One region of the Variovorax sp. NFACC27 genome, then DNA from elsewhere that is predicted to be linked to it. Evidence: predicted binding sites of a transcription regulator. Region 1 holds the regulator's gene; each other region holds the start of a gene.
The links. The regulator LexA, encoded in region 1, represses DNA repair genes until DNA is damaged. The targets are predictions, from matches to a motif close to ACTGTATNNNNATACAGT.

Region 1 (7,048 bases):
GCGCGGGCGGGGCGTGACGGGTTTTACGCGGGGGCGCGCTTTCAGGGCGCACGGCGGCTGCGGTCGATGACCATGCTCAGCGAGATGGCGACCAGCACCAGGCCGAGGCCGACCCAGCTCATCCAGGCGCCGGCGTCGTTGGCGAGCAGCCAGCCGCCGAGCGCCGCGCCCACGGCCTGTCCGGTGTAGATGCCGGAGCTGTTGAGCGCCACCGAGCCCGGCGCGAGCGCGGGTGCGAGGCCCACCAGCCGGGCCTGTTGCGCCGAATTCGTGGAGAAGCAGCCCAGGCCCCAAGGCACCAGCACCACCGCCAGCCAGGCGAGCGTGGAGGCCAGCGGCCACAGCAGCAGGCTGGCGGCGATCAGCACCGTCGTGATCAGCACCATGCGGCCGGCACCCACGCGGTCGATGTACCGGCTGACCACCATGTTGCCGACCAGCCCGCAAGCGCCGAAGAGTGCCCACATCACGCTCAGCGTGGTGGCGTCGGCGCCGAAGCTCTGCTTGAGGATCGGGCCGAAGTAGCTGAACAGCACGAACTGGCCGGCGCCCTGCAGCGCCGTGACCGACACGATGCCCATCAGCACGGGGCTGCGTAGCACGCGCGACCATGCGGCGGCCGTCAGCGCTGCGGGGCGGATGCCGTTCGGCAGGGTGAGCCAGACCCATGTCGCACTCGCGACACTGAGCAGTGCGATGGCCGCGAAAGCCATGCGCCAGCCCAGATGCCCGCCGATCAGCGCACCGATGGGCAGGCCCAGCACCGAGGCCATCGACCAGCCGAGAAAGACGAAGGTGACGGCGCGCCCGCGATGCTCGGGCGGCACAAGCAGGCCGGCGCAGGCGGCAGCCTGTGGCGTGAAGATGGCTGGCGCGATCACCGTGAGCATGCGCACCGGCAGCAGTGAGCCGAAGCTCGGCATCAGTGCGCAGAGAACGTGCCCGGCGGCGTACCAGAGCAGGGAGAGGGCCAGCAGTTGTCGGCGGTCCCAGCCTGCGACCGCAGCGGCCAGCAGCGGCGCGCCGATGCACATGACCGCGGCAGCGGCCGTGATGAGTTGTCCCGCCGTGGCGGCCGTGACCGAGAGCGAGGCGCTGATCTCGTTGAGCGTGCCGGGCACGACCATCACGCCCGTGCCGATCACGAAGTTGCCGACGAGCAGCGCCCAGAGCGCACCCCGGGACGCCGGCTGGCTCACCGGCGGACCTGCAGCGCGCCGGGATTCACGATGTTCGTGGGGTTGCCGTTGATGTAGCTCACGACGTTGTCGAAGGCCTGACCGAAGTAGCTCTCGTAGCTTTCCTGCTCGACGTAGCCGATGTGCGGCGTGCAGATGCAGTTTTCGAGGCGCAACAGCGCGTGGCCTTGCAGCGGCGGTTCGCTCTCGAACACGTCGACGGCGGCGAGCCCGGGGCGGCCACGGTTGAGGGCTGCTAGCAGGGCATCTGCCTCGACCAACTCGGCACGCGAGGTATTCACGAACAGGGCGGTCGGCTTCATGCGCGAGAGGTCTTCCAGCGTGATGAGGCCGTTGGTTTCCTCGTTGAGCCGCAGGTGCACCGACAGCACGTCGGCCGCGGCGAAGAACTCGTGGCGGTTCTGCGCAACCTGGAAGCCATCGGAACGCGCCTTGGCACAGCTGGCTTCACGGCCCCAGATCACGACCTGCATGCCGAAGGCCTGCCCGTAGCGCGCGACCAGTTGGCCGATGCGGCCGTAGCCCCAGATGCAAAGCGTCTTGCCCTTGAGCACGGAGCCGATGCCGAAGTTGGGCGGCATCGACGCCGACTTGAGCCCTGACTGCTGCCAGGCACCGTGCTTGAGATTGCTGATGTACTGGGGCAGCCGACGCATGGCGGCCATGATGAGCGCCCAGGTGAGCTCGGCCGGTGCCTGGGGAGAGCCGGAGCCCTCCGCCACGGCCACGCCGCGCTCGGTGCAGGCCGCCACGTCGATGTGCCCGGCAACGCGTCCGGTCTGGGAAATGAGCTTGAGCTTCGGGAGCTTTTCGATCAGCTGGCGCGAGATCTGGGTGCGCTCCCGGATCAGCACGATCACGTCGGCGTCCTTGAGGCGAACCGACAACTGCCCAATGCCTTTCACCGTGTTGGTATAGACCTTGGCCGCGTATGCGTCCAGCTTGGAGGCACAGCGCAGCTTGCGCACGGCGTCCTGGTAATCGTCGAGGATCACAATGTTCATGGCGTGCCATTGTGCCTCGCAGCATTGGAATGTCGCGCCTGCGAACGTTTGGATACCCACCCCGAAGCCGCTCGCAGGGCGGTTCCGGACCCAATAGGCGCTCAATGCAGGCGTGTGGAGCGCGGGGCCGTGGCCATGGTTTTTGCGGCTTCCAGTGCGGCCAGGCGGTCGAGCTCGGCGCAGACGTCGGCCATGCGGCCGGAGATCACCACGCGGTTGGCACTGCGCTGCTGCCCCTTGCCGTCAACGACCCGGACCACGCGCAGAGGGCGCGCCGGCGAGGCAGCCGTTTCCGGGGAGGAAACACCGCCAGAGCGGGCGGTGCAGGCAGGGCGCACCGCCACGTAGCGCAATCCTGCCGCGGATTCGGTGGCGTCGAGGTGATTCCCGCGATGAGCGCGGCGTGCCGGCATCAGGCGATTGGCCAGCGATTGCAGCGGCATCCAGATATCGGCGATGGCGAGGAGGGCGATTCCCATGTGAACTCCAAGAAAGTATGAGGTTGAACACAGGCAGGATTTCTTGAATCGGCCGCGACAGGGTGATGGCGACTCTTCGCCATACGCCCGCCACCTGTCGAGGCCGGATGGGGATGTGGTGCTGCGGAAGGCAGGCCGCCCGGGCCTACATCAGCATGGTGTTCCGGATGAGGCCGACTGCGAGGCCTTCGATTTCGAACGGCTCTCCGGGCTGGACGATGATGGTCGGGTAGTCCGGGTTCTCGGCGTGCAGCTCGATGACCTGCTTGTTGCGCTTCAGGCGCTTGACGGTCACTTCGTCGCCCAGGCGCGCCACCACGATCTGGCCGTTGCGCGCCTCCTTGGTGGCCTGAACCGCGAGCAGGTCGCCGTCCATGATGCCGGCGTCGCGCATCGACATGCCGCGCACCTTGAGCAGGTAGTCGGGCTGCCGCTGGAACAGTGTGTTCTCGACGTAGTAGGTCTGGTCGACGTGCTCCTGCGCCAGGATGGGCGAGCCGGCTGCGACGCGGCCGATGAGCGGCAGTGCGAGCTGGGCCATGCCGGGCAGAGAGAGCGAGAACTGGTTGCCTTCGCGATGGCGCGTCTCGTTGAGCGAGCGCAGCGCGTCGCCCTTGAGGCGGATGCCGCGCGAGGTGCCGCTGACGAGTTCGATGACGCCCTTGCGAGCCAGTGCCTGCAGATGCTCCTCTGCGGCATTGGCTGACTTGAAGCCGAGTTCGTTGGCGATCTCGGCGCGGGTGGGCGGCGCACCGGTGCGTGCGATGGCGCTCTGGATGAGATCCAGGATCTGCTGCTGGCGGGCTGTAAGCTTCACGGCGAACTGCATATGTGGTTCCTTGCGGTACTGGCTGGATATCCAGTGGCTGTATTTTTAACCAGTTTTTTTAAGTTGACAAGCCATGGTTAATTCCTCTTCGCCTGAACTGCGCCGACGCGTGGTGGTTCTGGGCACCGGCGGCACCATCGCGGGGCGGGCCGCCAGCAGCGACGACAACATCGGCTACACCGCCGCGCAGGTGGGCGTGGCCGACCTGCTGGGTGGTATCGAGGCGCCCGACGGCGTGACGCTCGAAGCCGAGCAGGTGGCCCAGGTCGACAGCAAGGACATGTCCTTCGACATCTGGCAGCAGCTGGCCCGACGCTGTGCCCACTGGCTGGCGCAGGCAGATGTGGCCGGCGTGGTGATCACCCATGGCACCGACACCATCGAGGAGACCGCGTTCTTCCTTCACTCGGTGCTGGCGCCATCCAAACCCGTGGTGCTCACCTGTGCGATGCGTCCGGCCACAGCCCTGTCGCCCGACGGACCGCAGAACGTGCGCGATGCGATCGGCGTCGCGACGACTCAGGGGGCTCAGGGCGTGACGGTGGTGTGCGCCGGTGTCGTCCATGGCGGGGTAGACATCCAGAAGGTGCACACCTATCGGCTCGACGCCTTCGCGTCGGGCGATGCGGGGCCCGTCGGCTATGTCGAGGAAGGGGAAGTGCGCCTCGTCCGTCCCTGGCCGCAAGGACAGGCAGTGCCGGCGGCGAAGATCCTGGAGGCGGCTGCGGTGCAGTGGCCCCGGGTCGAGATCGTCATGAGCCACGCCGGCGCCAGCGGAGCGGTGATCGATGCGCTCCTGCTGCATGGCGGCGCGGGGCCCCTGCGTGGGCTGGTGCTCGCCACTACTGGCAACGGCACCCTGCACCATGCGCTGGAAGCGGCTGCACTCAAGGCGCGGGACGCTGGTGTCTCGGTGATCAGGGCAACGCGTTGCTCCAGCGGTCGCATCCTGCCGAAGGCCGGCGATCCGCTGCGCGATGCAGGCGCACTGACGCCGGTCAAGGCGCGCATCGCACTGATGCTGGAACTGCTGGGGTGAAAACGAAACCGCCCCTGTCGAAGGGGCGGTTTCAGGGGAGTCAGGTCAGCTGCTCAGCGCGGCAAGTGCCCGCTGCGTGATCTCGTCGACCGTGCCCACGCCCTTGATGGCGCGGTACTTCGGCGCGGCGGCCGGATCGGTCTTGGCCCAGGCGGAGTAGTAGTCGACCAGCGGACGCGTCTGCTGGCTATAAACGTCGAGCCGCTTGCGGACGGTCTCTTCCTTGTCGTCCTCGCGCTGGATCAGGTCCTCGCCGGTCACGTCGTCCTTGCCTTCCACCTTGGGCGGATTGAACTTGACGTGGTAGGTGCGGCCCGAAGCCGGGTGAGAGCGGCGGCCGCTCATGCGCTCGATGATGTCGCCGAAGGGCACGTCGATCTCGAGCACGTAGTCGAGCTTCACGCCGGCCGCCTTCATGGCGTCGGCCTGGGGAATGGTGCGGGGGAACCCGTCGAAGAGGAAGCCGCCGGCGCAATCGGGCTGCGCGATGCGTTCCTTCACCAGGTTGATGATCAGGTCGTCGCTGACCAGCGCGCCGGCGTCCATGACGGCCTTGGCCTGTAGTCCGAGCGGGGTGCCGGCCTTGACGGCTGCGCGCAGCATGTCACCGGTCGAAATCTGGGGAATGCTGTATTTCTGGCAAATGAAGGCCGCTTGCGTGCCTTTGCCCGCCCCGGGCGCGCCCAGCAAAATTAGTCTCATGGTGTCCTCGGACGGTTCTTAGATTTTGTGTCGCGCCGAGCATCGGCCCCATGGCCGGGCTAGGCGGAGTTGCTTCGAGGATAGCATGCGTGCCCTTGGGGAAATCCCGCTGCCGTAGCCCTCGAGACGCCTGGACTCAGGCGCCGGCGGCAGCGAAGACCGCGCGCACGCGTGCCAGGTCTTCGGGCGTGTCGATGCCGGGGCCCGGCGCGACATGGCTCACATGCACCGCGATGCGATGGCCGTGCCACAGCGCGCGCAACTGTTCGAGTGCTTCCGTCGCCTCGACGGGCGCGGGAGGCAGGGACGGAAAGCGCCGCACGAAGCCTGCGCGATAGCCATAGATTCCGATGTGGCGCAGCGGGGCAGGGGCGGCAGGCAGCACGGCAGGCGCGGCACCGTTGGCGGAGCCGTCGCGCCACCACGGGATCGGCGCGCGACTGAAGTACATCGCGTTGCCCTGCACGTCGAGCACCACCTTCACCACGTTGGGATTCATGAAGTCGACTACCGAATCGATCTCGTGGGCGGCGGTGCTCATCGCCGCTTCGGCGTGCGTGGCCAGCGTGCTTGCCACGGCATCGATCAGCGCGGGGTCGATCAGCGGCTCGTCGCCCTGAACATTGACGATGATGTCGTCGCCGTCCAGTCCCAGCTTTTCGCAGGCTTCGGCCAGCCGGTCGGTGCCGCTCGGGTGGTCCTGGCTGGTGAGGATGGCCTCGACGCCATGCATCTTGCACGCATCGATGATGGAGGGATCGTCGCCCGCGACCACCACGCGCGCCGCACCGGATTCGCTCGCACGTTGCGCTACGCGCACCACCATGGGCACGCCGGCGATGTCGGCGAGGGGTTTGTTGGGAAGCCGCGTCGACGCCAGCCGCGCCGGAACCAGGACAGTGAAGCTCACAGCCCGAGCTCTTCGTCGGAGAGCGTGCGTGCCTCGTTTTCGAGCAGCACCGGAATACCGTCGCGCACCGGGTACGCCAGGCGGGCGCTGCGAGACCACAGCTCCTGCTTCTCGGGGGTCCAGGTCAGCGGCCCCTTGGTGACGGGGCAGACGAGCAGTTCAAGCAGCTTGGTATCCATCGAGCGATGATAGCTTTGCGTCGAGGGCCGCGAAGAATTCCGCGGAAGGCACGAACTCCAGCGGCACGGCCAGCGCGTCGGGCGCCCTGCGCCACAGCTTGACCGCGTCCTTCTCGGTGCAGACAAGGGGTTGCGCAGCGCCTGCCGGGCGCTGCCAGCCCTCGAAATCGAAGTGATCGGGAAGTGAGATGGTCTCGGCGAGCGTCAGGCCATGCGCTCGCAGCATCTCGAAGAAGGCTTCCGGCCGTGCGATGGCCGCCAGCGCGGTCACCGGCTGGCCTGCTAGGGAAGTCAGCGGGACGCGTCTTCCGTCGCTGGCCAGCGCATCGTGGGCCAGTTTCCGCGTGGCGGTGTGCCCTCCGGCGAAGGCGGGCCGCGCGCCGCTGTGCAGCACCAGATCGCAGCGACGCGGCCAGGCTTCGCGCAACGGGCCTGCGGGCAGCCGCCAGCCGTTGCCGGTGCCCCGGTCGTCGAACACGCAGATCTCGATGTCGCGCGCGAGCGCCAGATGCTGCAGGCCGTCGTCGCTGACGATGACCTGCGTAGCCGGGTGGCGTTCGAGCAGCGCGCGTGCCGCGTCGATGCGCCGGCGCGCGACGAACACCGGCGCCTTGGTCGCGTGATGGATCAGCGCAGGCTCGTCGCCTACATCCTGCGGATCGCTGTCACCGAGCACTTCGCGGCAGTCGTCGGTACGACGGCCATGG
Region 2 (7,048 bases), 3.4 Mb from region 1:
AAGAGCATGAACATCGCCGGCCCGGCCGACTTGGCGGGCAAGAAGGTGATCGCCACGCGCGGCACCACCAACGACCAGGAAGTGACGAAGATCCTGCCGGCCGGCACGCAGATCGTGCGTTTCGACGACGACGCCACCTCCATCACCGCGGTGGTGAGCGGGCAGGCCGACATCTTCGCGACCGCGCCGCCGCTGCTGAAGACCATCAACGAGAAGAACCCGGCCAAGCAGATGGAGCCGAAGTTCACGATGAAGGTCAACATGCTGGCCATCGGCATGCGCAAGAACGAGCCCCGCCTGAAGGCCAAGCTCGACGAGTTCGTGAAGGCGCAGCTCAAGAGCGGCGAGCTCAACAGCATCTACAAGAAGTTCCATGGCGCGGACCTGCCGGCCGACGTGACGCGCAACGCAGGCTGAGCACGATGGCGAAGATCGACCAGGTCGAGATCTCGCAGATCGACATCGCGCCGAAAGTCCGGCGCACCGACGCCATCCAGTCCTTTGTGACGCAGGAGACGGTGATGGTCACCGTGCGCTGCGACGACGGCTCGGCTGGCATGGGCTACACGTACACCATCGGCACGGGCGGCTCGTCCATCGTGGCGCTGCTGAACGACCACCTGGCGCCGCGGCTGATCGGGCGCGACCCGCAGCAGTACGAGGCCATCTGGCGCGACCTTTTCTTCCACACGCACGCCACCGCCGTGGGCGCGATCACCAGCCTCGCTCTCGCGGCCATCGACACCGCGCTGTGGGACCGCAACGCACGCGCGGCGGGCCTGCCGCTGTGGAAGCTGGCCGGCGGCGCGCAGGAACGCGTGCCGGTCTACACCACCGAGGGCGGCTGGCTGCACCTGGAGCCCGCGCAGCTGCTGGAGCAGACGCTGGCCGCGAAGGCCGACGGCTTTCTCGGCGCGAAGATCAAGGTCGGCAAGCCGCACGTGGCGCAGGACATCGCACGCCTGTCGGCCGTGCGCGAGGCGGTGGGCGCGGACTTCGAGCTGATGGTCGACGCCAACCAGAGCTTCACAGTGGCGGAAGCCATTCGCCGCGCGCGGCAGTACGCGCCGCTCGACCTCGCCTGGTTCGAGGAGCCGATGCCGGCCGAGCACGTGCGCGCGCATGCGCAGCTGCTGGGGAGCACCAGCGTGCCGATCGCGGTGGGCGAGTCGATGTACCACCCGTCGCAGTTCGCCGAGTACATCCAGCAGGGCGCCTGCTCCATCGTGCAGGCCGACGTGGCGCGCGTGGGCGGCATCACGCCGTGGCTCAAGATCGCGCACCTCGCGGAGGCGCACAACATCGCGATGTGCCCGCACTTCCTGATGGAGCTGCACGTGAGCCTGTGCGCGGCGGTGCCGAATGCGCGCTGGGTGGAATACATCCCGCAGCTCGACGACCTCACGACGAGCCGGCTGCGCATCGAGGGCGGCCATGCGGTGGCGCCACAGACACCGGGGCTGGGCATCGAGTGGGATGCCGACCAGCTGAAGGCACGGCGCAAGTTCGCGCCGATCGTGCTGCGCGGCTGAACCCGCGCGCCGGTCAGTCGGCAATCAGTCGGCTTCGAGCAGGTCGCGCAGGGTCCGCAGGTCGCGGGCGACCCACTGCGCGTCGCGCTCGAAGGCCGCGTCGTCCATGTGCGGCTGGCGCAGCAGCGTGAACTGCAGCTCGCAGGCGTCCGGTGCGACGCCGATCACGCGGAACGGCAGGTAGACCTCGGGCACGCCCTCGGGCGCCACCCAGTGGTCGAGCACGCCGAAGTCGTTGCGCGGCGCGAAGCGCATGCGGGCTTCGCCGCTCTCGGGCGTGCGCACGATCCAGTGGTCGCCGTGCGGCACCAGCGCGCTCTTCGCGAGGCCGCTGGCCCAGTCGGGCAGGCGCTTCGGATCGGCCGCCAATACATAGGCTCGGCGCCAGTCGCAAGCCACGCGCAGCGTGACGACGCGCGACTGCGCGGGGGAGTGCTCATTCGTCGGTTTCATCGAAATCGCTCCTCAGCACCTTTGACACGACAGCGCCCGAGAAACCGCGCGCCATCAGGAATCGCATCTGCTTCGCCCGTTCCTTCGCGTCGGCGGGCGGCCCGGCGAAGCGCTGGCGCCACAGGGCCGTGGCGCGCTCGACTTCGGTTTCCTGCAGGCCGGCCACGGCTTCGGCGATGGCCTCGGGCGCGATGCCTTTGGCCTGCAGCTCCTGCTTCACCCGCAGCGCGCCCGAGCGGGCCGCGCGCTGGTTGAGCACCGAGGCCACCACGCGCGGCTCGCTGATGAAGTCCCTGGCCGCCAGCTCGTCGAGCGCCTTCGCCAGCGTGCCGGGCTCTTCCTCGTGCCTGGCCAGCTTGCGCTCCAGCTCCGCGCGCGAATGCTCGCGCTGGCTCAGCAGGCGCAGCGCGCGGCCTTTGAGGGATGGGGCGTCGAATGCCATGCGGGGGTCGCTCGCGCGGCCCCCGTGGAGCCGCGCCTGTGCTTACTCGCCCTTGTCGGCCTTGGCCGCCTTCTGCGGCTTCTCGGGCGTGTCGTCGGCATCGGCGGCCAGCAGCGGCACGCCCAGCGACTCGCGCACCTTGTTCTCGATCTCGCGCGACAGCGTGGGGTTCTCGCGCAGGAACTCGCGGGCGTTGTCGCGGCCCTGGCCGATCTTCTCGCCGTTGTAGGCGTACCAGGCACCCGACTTGTCGATGATCTTGGCGTTCACGCCCATGTCGATGATCTCGCCCTCGCGGCTGATGCCCTCGCCGAACAGGATGTCGAACTCGGCCGTCTTGAACGGAGGCGAGACCTTGTTCTTCACCACCTTCACCTTGGTCTCGTTGCCGATGGCCTCGTCGCCCTTCTTGATGGTGCCGATGCGGCGGATGTCCAGGCGCACCGAGGCGTAGAACTTCAGCGCGTTGCCGCCGGTGGTGGTTTCGGGCGAGCCGAACATCACGCCGATCTTCATGCGGATCTGGTTGATGAAGATGACCATGCAGTTGGTCTTCTTGATGGTGGCGGTCAGCTTGCGCAGCGCCTGGCTCATCAGGCGGGCCTGCAGGCCGGGCAGCGAGTCGCCCATTTCGCCTTCGATTTCGGCCTTGGGCGTGAGCGCGGCGACCGAGTCGACCACGATCAGGTCGACGGCGCCGGAGCGCACCAGCGAGTCGACGATCTCGAGGGCCTGCTCACCGGTGTCGGGCTGGCTGATCAGCAGGTCCGACAGGTTCACGCCGAGCTTCTGGGCGTACTGCACGTCGAGGGCGTGTTCGGCGTCGACGAAGGCGCAGGTGCCGGCCTGCTTCTGCATGGCGGCGATGACCTGCAGCGTGAGCGTGGTCTTGCCCGACGATTCAGGGCCGTAGATCTCGACCACCCGGCCGCGCGGCAGGCCGCCGACGCCCAGGGCGATGTCCAGGCCCAGCGAGCCGGTGGAGACCACCTGGATGTCCTCCAGCACCTCGCCCTCGCCGAGCCGCATGATGGTGCCCTTGCCGAACTGCTTCTCGATCTGGGCCAGCGCGGCCTGCAGGGCCTTGGCCTTTTCGCTGTTGGCACCGATGCTCGAACCTTTGACGACTGCGTCCATGTGGAAATCTCCTTGAAAATCAATGGCTTGTGTGTGACACCATCCATCTGCGTTTAACTACAGGCTGGATGCTTGAACAGTAGTGTAGGGGCTGATGCTTCGGCGTAAACCTGTTTTTTGGTCAGTTTGCTTTACCATTCCGAGCCATGGCCGACGCCGCCTTTCCCACTGATCACGACGCCTGGCGCCAGACCCACCTGGGTCGCCTGCTGGGCCACGCCATGCGCCGTTTCGACGAGCGCGTGCTGGAGCTGATGGCGCACGACGTCGACGTGCCGCTGGCCCTGTCGAACCTCGCGGCGCGCGCGCAGGTGAGCGCGGCGCACATCCACATCACGCGGCACCTGTCGCGCGAGGGCTCGCGCCTCACGGAGCTGGCCGAGCGCGCCGGCATGACCAAGCAGGCGATGGGCGCGCTGGTCGACCAGTGCGAGGCCTGGGGGCTGGTCACCCGCGGGCCCGATCCGCTCGACGCGCGGGCGCGGCGCGTGCTCTTCACCGCCGACGGGCTGGCCTGGCTCGATGCCTTCCGCGGCGCGGTGATGCAGGCCGAAAAGGAGTTCAGGAGCAGCGTGGGCGACGAGATCGCCACCGTGGTAACCATCGGACTCGAAGCCTATACGGCGGGCTAGACTCCTGCGCAGAGACAAATGTGAACGGCGCCGGCCCGGCGCCCCGACACCCGAAACAGGCCGGAGGTGAAGCATGCGGATTCTGATTGCCGAAGACGACCAGGTGCTTGCCGATGCCCTGCTGCGCAGCCTGCGCACCTCGGGCGCGGCGGTCGACCACGTGGCGAACGGCTCGCAGGCCGACACCGCGCTCATGACCCACGACGAGTTCGACCTGCTGATCCTCGACCTCGGGCTGCCCAGCCTGCACGGCATCGAGATCCTGAAGCGCCTGCGTGCACGCGGCTCGCAGCTGCCGGTGCTGGTGCTGACCGCGGCCGACAGCGTGGAGGAGCGCGTCAAGGGCCTGGACCATGGCGCCGACGACTACATGGCCAAGCCCTTCAGCCTGCAGGAACTGGAAGCGCGCGTGCGCGCCCTCACGCGGCGCGGCATGGGCGCCACCAGCAACACCATCCGCCACGGCCCGCTGGTGTACGACCAGGCCGGCCGCGTGGCCACCATCGACGGCAAGATGGTCGAGCTGTCGGCGCGCGAACTCGGCCTGCTCGAGGTGCTGCTGCAGCGCGCCGGCCGGCTGGTGAGCAAGGACCAGCTCGTCGACCGGCTGTGCGAGTGGGGCGAGGAGGTGAGCCTCAACGCCATCGAGGTCTACATCCACCGCCTGCGCAAGAAGATCGAGAAGGGCCCGGTGCGCATCGCGACGGTGCGCGGGCTGGGCTACTGCCTCGAAAAGATCCAGCCCTGATGCACCCTGACATGCGGGAAATGCCGCGGAACCGGCTTTGCCGGGCCGCAGGCATCGCCCTCGGCAAGGCGGCGCGAAGACAGGTGGTGCGCGCGGCCCGGGAGCGAATCAAGTGAAGCTTTTCCAGCGCGCGCAGCGCTCCCTCTTCGGCGAGATCCTCGACTGGATGCTCACGCCGCTGCTGCTGCTGGTGCCGGTGAGCATCGGCGTCACCTGGCTGGTGGCGCAGGGCATCGCCAACGCGCCCTTCGACCGCGCGCTCGAGCACAACGTGAAGGCGCTGGCCGAACTGGTGACGATGAAGGAAGGGCACGCGCAGTTCGTGCTCTCGCAGTCGGCGCGCGAGATCCTGCGCGCCGACGAGAGCGGCCACGTGTACTACCAGCTGCTCGATGGCTACGACAACCTGCTCAGCGGCGAGCGCGACATTCCGCAGCCCGGCCTCGACGAGCCGCTGCCGCCCGGCCAGGTGTTCCTGCACAACAGCGACGTGCACGGCCAGCCGGTGCGCGTGGCCTCGATGTGGATCGCCAGCGGCACCGACGACGTGCCGCCCACGCTGCTGCAACTGGCCGAGACGCGCGAGAAGCAGTCGGTGCTGGCGGCCGAGATCATCAAGGGCGTGCTGCTGCCGCAGTTCGCCATACTGCCGCTGGCAGTGCTGCTGATCTGGCTGGCGCTGGTGCGCGGCATCAAGCCGCTGTCGGTGGTGGAGGCGCGCATCCGCGAGCGCCGACCGGGCGACCTGAGCCCGCTGGACGAATCCTCGGTGCCGCTGGAAGTGGTTCCGCTGGTGTCGTCGGTCAACGAATTGCTCGACAAGCTCAACGATTCGATCGGCACGCAGAAGCGCTTCCTGGCCGACGCGGCGCACCAGCTGAAGACGCCGCTGGCGGGCCTGCGCATGCAGGCCGACCTGGCGCAGCGCGAGGGCGCCAACGCCGACGAGCTGAAGCAGTCGCTCAAGCAGATCGGCCGCGCGAGCAAGCGCGCCACGCACACGGTGAACCAGCTGCTGTCGCTGGCGCGCGCCGAGGGCAACAGCGCCAACGCGCACCACCAGCCCTGCGACCTGGCGAAGCTGACCATCGAGGTGGTGCGCGAGGCGGTGCCGCGCGCGATCGAGAAGCGCATCGACCTGGGCTACGACGGCGTCGAGCCCGGCGCGCCGGGCGTGGTGTTCGACGGCAACGCGACGCTGCTGAAGGAACTGGTGCGCAACCTGGTCGACAACGCGATCAACTACACGCCCTCGACGCCCGAGCGTCCCGGCCTGATCACAGTGCGTGTGCTCGCCGACCCCTTCGGCCACGTGCTGCTGCTGCAGGTGGAGGACAACGGCCCCGGCATCGCCGAAGCCGATCGCGAGCTGGTGTTCGAGCCCTTCTACCGCGTGCTCGGCAACGAGGCCGACGGCTCGGGGCTGGGGCTGCCGATCGTGCTGGAGATCGCGAACCAGCATCGCGCGCAGGTGAAGCTGGAGGACGCGCATCCGGGCCGGCATCCGCCGGGGGCGCTGTTCACGGTGCGCTTCGAGAACGAGCCGCCCCCCTGAGCAGCCCCGCAGAAGGGCTCGTCGGTCGTCAGGGCGCCGGCGCGGCGGGCTTCGCCGCTTCCTTGCGGATCTGCAGCAATTCGGGATGAATCTGGCGCGCCATGCGCTGCGGCTCGCGCTCGCTGAGGCCCGCCGGCGCCAGGCCGAAGCCGGCGAGATCGCCGCGCGTCCAGAGGAAGTAGCCGGCGTTGGCCAGCAGCAGGACGACGAGGAGCAGGCGCAGCTTCATATGCTCAGAAAGCCATGCCGCGAGGGCGTACGCTCACTTCGTCGCTCGAGATCAGCTGCAGGCCGGCGTCGGTGCGCACCTGAAGCTCGCCGCCCCAGGTCACGCCTTCGCACAGGCCGGCGGTGCCGTCGCTGAGCGTCACCTCGCGCCCGCGCAGCACGTCGCGCGCGGCGAAGCGCTCGGCGAAGGGCGCGAAGCCGCGGGTCTCGAAGTCGAGCACCGTGCGCACCAGCGGCAAGACCAGCTCGCCCAGCACCTCGGGCGCACCGACGCTCGGACGCCACTGATGCACCCAGGCCGGCGGCGTGCGCATGCCGTCG
Region 3 (7,048 bases), 430 kb from region 1:
ACGGCGTGCTCGCCGCGCAGGCCACCTCGTCGGCGAAGCCCGACGGCTACACGCTGCTGATGGGCACCAACACCGCGATGGTGGCCGCGCCCACGCTGCGGCCCACGCCGCCCTACGACCCCTTCAAGGCCTTCACGCCGATCAGCTCGGCCGGGCAGTTCTCGATGTTCCTGGTGGTGCCGACCAGCCTGCCGGTGAAGAGCGTGAACGAGCTGCTGGCGCTGGTGGCGTCGAAGCCCGGGGCGCTCAACTCGGCCTCGAGCAACAGCGCCTCGGAGCTCGCGATGCTGCAGCTGCTGGGCGATCGCAAGGTGGTCAACGCGCGCTACAAGGGCGACATGCAGGCCATGACCGACCTGCTGGGCGGGCAGATCCAGATGATGTTCACCACCGGCACGCTGGCGCCGGGCTTCGTGAAGGAAGGGCGAATCCGCGCGCTGGTGACGCTGCTGCCGCAGCGCAGCGGCCTCTTGCCCGACGTGCCCACGGGCGGCGAGCTGGGGCTGGGCAAGCTCACCATCACGCCGTGGGCCGGCTTCTTCGGGCCGCCGGGGCTGCCGCAGGCGATCACCGACAGGCTCTCGCAGGAACTGCAGAACACGCTGAAGCGCCCCGAGGTGCATGCGCAGCTGGTGCAGCAGGGCTTCGAGGGCTACGGCATGAGCCCTGCGAAGTTCGCCGAGTTCTTCCGCGCGCAGTACGACGCCTTCGGCGCCACCGTGCGCGAGCACAACGTCAAGTTCGAATAGAAGCGGCCTCGCGGCGCCAGAAGGCCGCGTCGGGAAAGCTGCCCGCGCCGGCCGCCGCGTTGTCCGCCATGTGCTCGCGGCGGCTGGTGCCCGGAATCGCGCAGGTCACGGCCGGATGGCTCAGCACGAACTTCAGCAGCACCTGCGCCCAGCTGGTGCAGCCGATTTCGGCGGCCCATGGCGGCAGCGGCTTGTCGCGCAGCCGGCGCAGCAGTCCGCCGCCGCCGAAGGGCATGTTGACGATCACCGCCACGCCGCGCTCGGCCGCCAGCGGCAGCAGGCGCTGCTCGGCCTCGCGCGCGTCCAGCGAGTAGTTGATCTGCAGGAAGTCGAGCTTCTCGGACTTCAGCACCGCCTCCACCTCGCCGTAGGCCGAGGCTGTGTAGTGCGTGATGCCGACGTAGCGCACGCGGCCCTGTTCCTTCCAGCCGCGCAGCGTCGCGAGGTGGGTGCGCCAGTCGACGAGGTTGTGCACCTGCATCAGGTCCATGTGCTGCGTGCGCAGCCGGGCGAAAGACTGCTCCATCTGCGCGATGCCGGCCTCGCGGCCCGAGGTCCAGACCTTGGTGGCGAGGAAGGCCTTGCCCTGCTGCTGCTTCGACGCGGCCAGCAACTCGCCGGTGGTTTCCTCGGAGCGGCCGTACATCGGCGAGCTGTCGATCACCGTGCCGCCGGCCGCGAACAGCGCCTCGAGCACGCCGGGCAGGCGCGCGTATTCCTCGCTGCCGGGGCGCCGGTCGAAGCCGATCCAGGTGCCGCAGCCGATCACGGGCAGTGCTTCCCTGGTGGAGGGGATGGGGCGGGTGTTCATGGCGGGCAGGGGCTTTTGTTGCGCGAAGGCGGGGAACGCGGCGCCGGCGCACAGCGCGACTCCCAGGCGCAGCAGCTCGGTGCGGGTGAGGGCGGGGAAATCCTTCGGAGGCGGCATCGGCAACCAGTATCCGGCGGGAGGCGGCCGGGAGCGATGCCCGGGCCTGTGCTCCAATCCGCCTTTTCGCTGCCTCATATTCATCATGGGAATGCCACTCTCCCTGCTTCGCATGCCCTCGCTGGACCTGGTGCGGGGCTTCGTCGCGGTGGGCCGGCGCATGAGCATCTCGCTCGCGGCGCAGGACCTGTGCCTCACGCAGTCAGCGGTCAGCAAGCAGATCCATGCGCTGGAGGCGCAGCTCGGCGTGGCGCTGCTGGTGCGCGGCCATCGCTCAATCTCGTTCACGCCCGAGGGCGAGCGGCTGTTCCGCAGCGCTGATGGCGCGGTGCAGCAGCTGCAGGACGTGATGGGCGGCATCCGCCAGTCCGGCGAGCAGCGCCCCGTGACCCTGAGCGCCAGCATCGGCATGACGGGGCTGTGGCTGCTGCCGCGGCTGGGCAATGTGCAGAAGCTGCATCCGGGCGTGGACGTGCGCGTGTCCTCCAACAACCGGCTGGCCGACCTGCGCAACGACGGCATCGACCTGGCCATCCGCTACACCACGCCCGCGCTGGCGCCGGCCGGCGCGGTGCGGCTCTTCGGCGAAACGGTGGCGCCGGTGGCGCATCCTTCGCTCGGATTGCGCGCGCTCGATGCGCCCGGGGCGCTGTCCACCCAGTGCCTGCTGGCTTTCGACGATCCGCAGCACCCGTGGCTGCAGTGGAAGGACTGGCTCGCGGCGGTGGGCTGGGCCGACGCGAAGCCGCAGGCGGTGCTGCACTTCAACCAGTACGACCAGCTGATCCAGGCCGCGCTGGCCGGGCAGGGCGTGGCGCTGGGGCGGCTGGAGCTGATCCAGCCGCTGCTCGACGACGGCCGGCTGGTGCGCATCGCGGCGCCGGTGCCGGAGCAGCCCTCGGCCCACGCCTACTGGCTGATCCAGGCCGAGGAGTCGCCGCGCGAGGACGTGCGCCACGTCGCCGGCTGGCTGGTGGACGAGGCGCGGGGCTCGTCGTCAGTCCGCTGAAGCTTCCGCCTTGCAGAACGCGATAGCCTCGTCGAGCCGGTCGTTGCCCCAGAACATCTCGTCGCCCACGAAGAAGGTGGGCGCGCCGAAGATGCCTTTCTCGACCGCCGTCTCGGTCTGCCGGCGCAGTCGCAGCTTGTTGGCGTCCGACAGTGCCTCCTCGATGACGCGATGCGCCGGCAGGCCGAGCGAAGTCAGCAGCTCGTGCATGGCCTGCGGCGAATCGATGTCGCGGTCCTCGGCGAAGTTCATCGACATCGTGCGGCGGCAGAACTCGCCCATCCAGGGCTGTGTGGCGCCCACCAGCGCGATGCGCAGCGGCAGCACGGCCGGGCGCGGAAAGTTCGTCGGCCGCTGCCACGGCAGGCCGTACTTGCGGCACTGGCGGGCCATGTCCTTCCACGTGTAGTCGCCCTTTTCCTTCTGCAGCACGAAGGGCGACGACTCCCAGCCGAAGGAACGGAAGATCGGCCCCAGCAGGAACGGCCGCCAGCGGATGCCGATGCCGTGCGCGGCGGCTTCGGCCTCGATGCGCATGGTGCTCAGGTAGCTGTAGTTGCTGCCGAAGTCGAACCAGAACTCGATTGCGGCGCTCATTCGAACACCACCAGGCAGCGGGCTTCGATGCTCTCGCGCAGCGGCGCGTCGGCGGGCGTGTCGGGGTGGTCGAAGGCCGCGTGCGGCGTGTAGCGCGAGACGCCGCCGAGCTGCGAGTCGTACTGCTTGAACACCAGCGCCTCGTGCCGGCCCATCGCGGAAAAGTACGACCAGCGGTGCGAGGGCGAATGCGTCGCGAGGTAGATCTCGCCGGTGCGGCGCGGATAGCGCACCTCGGCGCTGACCAGGTCCTTCGCCATCACCGAGCGCGCGTCGCACACGGCCAGCGGCGTGTCGAGCACCGGCCCCTTGATCGAGCGCCAGACGTTGACGATGCAGTAGCGCCGTACGGCCGCGGCCTCGTCGGGGTCCGTCAGCACCATGGACAGCCTGCGGCGGCCGGATTCCTCGGTGTAGTCGTTGTGGATGCGGCCGTTGGCGGCGGCCCGGCCGTCGGTCGCGCGGCGGCCGAAGCTCAGGGCGACGCGGTCGGCCTCGCGCCGGCGCACCAGGTGGTCGAACACGTAGGCGCGTGCGCCGCCGGTGACGGCCAGCGCCAGTTCGGCTACCTCGCGATGGTAGGCGGCCGTGACCTCCGCGTCGTCGAGGAAGTCGCGCACGGCCGTGGGCGCGTCGCGCAGCACGAAGCCTTCGCGCTCGATGTCGGGCGGTGTGGCGGCGGCGCGCGCGTCGGCGATCGGCATGGGGCGCAGCTCGTAGCTGCCGCTTTCCCATGGCGTGTCGGGCGGCGGCTGGAAGGTGTAGCTGTAGGGGCGCAGGGCGGAGGGCTGGAGGTAGTTCAGGCCTGCGGTGACGGTGCTCTGGGTGGTCATGCGATGGCTCCTTTGGACGGGTCCATTGGAGCGAAGCGGCGCCTCGGGCTCAAACGACTTATTGGCGCCTTCACATGAGCACGAGGAATGTGAAAGACGGCGGTAAAGAAGAAAAACAGGGAAACCGGCTTTCCTGTTGTAGGCTGCGAAGTACTGTATGAAAATACAGTTAACAGTCATCACCATGGGCCTTCCTTTCCTCGATTCCTTTTCCGCTGCCGCAGGCCGCGGCGTCTGGCATGCCGACGAACTCGGCCTGGCCGACGCGCAGGTGCTCGCCACCGGCCACGCCGCGCTCGACGCCGAGCTGCCGGGCGGCGGCTGGCCGGTCGGCGCGATGACGGAACTGCTGTTGCCTGCGCCCGAGGCCCATGTCTGGCGGCTGCTGCTGCCGGCGCTGGCGCAGGCGGTGGCCACGCGGGGCGGGCCGGTGGTGCTGATCGGCGCGCCCTACGAGCCCTGCGGCGCGTCGCTGGCCGCGCAGGGGCTGCCGGTGGAGGCGCTGATGTGCGTCAGGAGCGAGGCCCCGGCCGCGCGGCTGTGGGCCTGCGAACAGGCGCTGCGCTGCGCGGACATTGCCGCCGTCGTGGCCTGGCTGCCGCAGGCGCGGGTGGGCGAGTTGCGGCGGCTGCAGTTGGCGGCCGCGCAGCACGAGGTGCTGCTCTTCGTGTGCAGGCCCGAGTCGGTGGCGTTGTCTGCATCGCCCGCGCGGCTGCGCATTCGCGCCGGTCGCAGCGGGGCCGACGCGTCGCAGATCGAGCTGGACATCCTCAAGCGCCGCGGCCCGCCGCTGGCCGCGCCGGTGGTGCTGCCGGCGCGCAACGAGCGCATGACCGCGCTGCTGGCCGCTGCCCGGCTGCGGCGAAAGCTGCGCCTGCAGCAGCAGGGTTCGGTGCCAGCCGGTGTGACAGCGACATCGGCAACGTCGGCCTCGGTGGTGCGCATCGACGCATGGAAAGGAGGCCCGGATGCACTGGATCGCCTTGCGGTGGTTGCCTGAAGCCGGCACGCCCGACACCCCTCACGCTCCCGATGCCCCGGCGATGCCCACGCCCGAAGCCCTGGGCTGGTGGGCGCTGAAGTACACGCCCCACGTCGCCTGGCTCGATGAAGCGCTGATGCTCGAAGTCTCCGCCTGCGAGCGCCTGTGGGGCGGGCGCATGCAGCTCATGCGCCTGCTGCTGGCCGACAACCCCGTGCCCGACGCGCGCATGCTGGGCACGCAGGGCGCCACCAGCCTGATCGCGCTGGCGCGGCTGCGCCTGTTCGCGCGCGAAGAGAAGCGGCCGAAGGACGTGCCCGCCGGCCTGCCGCTCGACACGCTGAGCGCCGCGCATGAGCATCTCGACCTGCTCGCGCGCCTGGGTTGCCGTACCTGGGGCGAGGTTGCGGCGCTGCCGCGCGGCGGCCTCACGCGGCGCTTCGGCACCGGCCTGCGCGAGGCGCTCGACATTGCATGGGGCCTGCGCCCCGAAAGCCATTCATGGCTCACGCTGCCCGACGTGTTCGAGCAGAAGCTGGAGCTGCCCGCACTGGCCGAGACCGCGCCCGAGCTCATGTGGTCGGCCAACCGGCTGCTGACGGCACTGCAGTTCTGGCTGCGCGCCCGCCAGCGCGGCGCGCGCGCGCTGGAGCTGCAATGGACGCTCGACCTCAGGCGCCTCAACGGCGTGAATCTGCCACCGCATGAACAGCTCACCGTGCGCACGGCCGAGCCCACGCAGGACATGGCGCACCTGCGCCGTCTGCTCTCCGAGAAACTGGCCCTCGCCACGCTGGCCGCGCCGGCGAGCTGGCTCAGCCTGCGCACGCTCGAAACCGATCCGTGGGCCGGCGCCAGCACCAGCTTCCTGCCGGAAGACAACCGCAAGGGCGACAGGCTGCACGAGATGATCGAGCGGCTCAGCGTGCGCCTCGGGCCGCAGCAGGTGGTGGTGCCTTCGGCGCAGGCCGATCACCGGCCCGAGCGCAAGCAGGCATGGCGGCCCGCGTTGCAGAAGGAGAAGCCGGTCGCCGACAAGAGCCGGAAGGATGCTGCTGCAGCGGCTTCGCAGCCCGACGCCGTCTATCCGCCATGGCTGCTGCCCGAGCCGCTGCTGCTGGAGATGGACGGCGAACGCCCCTGCTACCGCGGCCCGCTGAGCAGGCTGATCGGCCCGCAGCGCGTGGAAACCGGCTGGTGGGGCGACAAGGAAGAGGGCGGCCAGCCCGCGATGCGCGACTACTACGTCGCGGAAAGCCCCGAGGCCGGGCTGGTGTGGATCTTCCGCGAGCGGCCCGCCGCGCGCTTTTCTTCCGGTGAGGTGCGCTGGTACCTGCAGGGCTTCTATGCCTGAGCTGAGCGGCAAGCAGGAAAGCAGGCGACAGCCCGCCAAGGTGCATGCGCTGCCGGTGCCGCTGCGGGCGCGGCCGGCTTCGGTGCTGCCGGACTACGCCGAGCTGCACTGCCTGACCAACTTCAGCTTCCAGCGTGGTGCCTCGACGCCCGAGGACATCGTGGACCGGGCCTACCAGCTCGGCTACAAGGCGCTGGCCATCACCGATGAGTGCTCGGTGGCCGGCATCGTGCGGGCACATGTGTGCCTGCGCGGCATGGAACACAAGCTCGACGAGTACGAGCGAGAACACCCCGACGAACCGAAGATCCCGCGCAACCCCGCCTTCCGCCTGCTGTTCGGCAGCGAGTTCCAGTTCGAGCGCTTCAGGCTCGTGGTGATCGCGAACGACACCGAAGGCTGGGGCAACCTCTGCGAGTTCATCACCGCCGCGCGCAACACCGAGCTGCCCAAGGGCGAATATCGCGTGAGCTGGGAAGAGAGCGACGTGGCCTCGCTGCAGCGTTGCCAGATTCTCTTCGTGCCGAACCGCAACCCCGGCGGCGCGATGGACACGGCAACGCTGCACGAAGACCTGATGGCAGCCAAGGCGCTGT

Region 2: recA (recombinase RecA) is a predicted target of LexA. The motif match lies at 3,628-3,645, and genes of this name have one in related genera.
Region 3: imuA (translesion DNA synthesis-associated protein ImuA) is a predicted target of LexA. The motif match lies at 4,269-4,286, and genes of this name have one in related genera.

Annotation. Positions count from the first base shown of each region.
Region 1 is NZ_CP157613.1:4,805,110-4,812,157, reverse strand. It holds gene ABL840_RS22540 (MFS transporter) at 42-1,199, opposite strand; gene ABL840_RS22535 (D-2-hydroxyacid dehydrogenase family protein) at 1,196-2,203, opposite strand; gene ABL840_RS22530 (hypothetical protein) at 2,305-2,682, opposite strand; gene lexA (transcriptional repressor LexA) at 2,828-3,511, opposite strand; gene ABL840_RS22520 (asparaginase) at 3,585-4,550, shown strand; gene adk (adenylate kinase) at 4,596-5,252, opposite strand; gene kdsB (3-deoxy-manno-octulosonate cytidylyltransferase) at 5,389-6,162, opposite strand; gene ABL840_RS22505 (Trm112 family protein) at 6,159-6,341, opposite strand; gene lpxK (tetraacyldisaccharide 4'-kinase) at 6,322-7,048, opposite strand, start outside.
Region 2 is NZ_CP157613.1:8,175,151-8,182,198, forward strand. It holds gene ABL840_RS38365 (transporter substrate-binding domain-containing protein) at 1-417, shown strand, start outside; gene ABL840_RS38370 (mandelate racemase/muconate lactonizing enzyme family protein) at 423-1,532, shown strand; gene ABL840_RS38375 (polyketide cyclase) at 1,557-1,985, opposite strand; gene recX (recombination regulator RecX) at 1,969-2,427, opposite strand; gene recA (recombinase RecA) at 2,470-3,564, opposite strand; gene ABL840_RS38390 (MarR family winged helix-turn-helix transcriptional regulator) at 3,711-4,196, shown strand; gene ABL840_RS38395 (response regulator transcription factor) at 4,270-4,944, shown strand; gene ABL840_RS38400 (sensor histidine kinase) at 5,057-6,499, shown strand; gene ABL840_RS38405 (sporulation protein) at 6,528-6,728, opposite strand; gene ABL840_RS38410 (biotin--[acetyl-CoA-carboxylase] ligase) at 6,733-7,048, opposite strand, start outside.
Region 3 is NZ_CP157613.1:5,239,093-5,246,140, reverse strand. It holds gene ABL840_RS24520 (Bug family tripartite tricarboxylate transporter substrate binding protein) at 1-749, shown strand, start outside; gene ABL840_RS24515 (aldo/keto reductase) at 736-1,677, opposite strand; gene ABL840_RS24510 (LysR substrate-binding domain-containing protein) at 1,769-2,686, shown strand; gene ABL840_RS24505 (2-hydroxychromene-2-carboxylate isomerase) at 2,675-3,283, opposite strand; gene ABL840_RS24500 (CmcJ/NvfI family oxidoreductase) at 3,280-4,116, opposite strand; gene imuA (translesion DNA synthesis-associated protein ImuA) at 4,301-5,116, shown strand; gene ABL840_RS24490 (Y-family DNA polymerase) at 5,085-6,452, shown strand; gene ABL840_RS24485 (error-prone DNA polymerase) at 6,445-7,048, shown strand, end outside.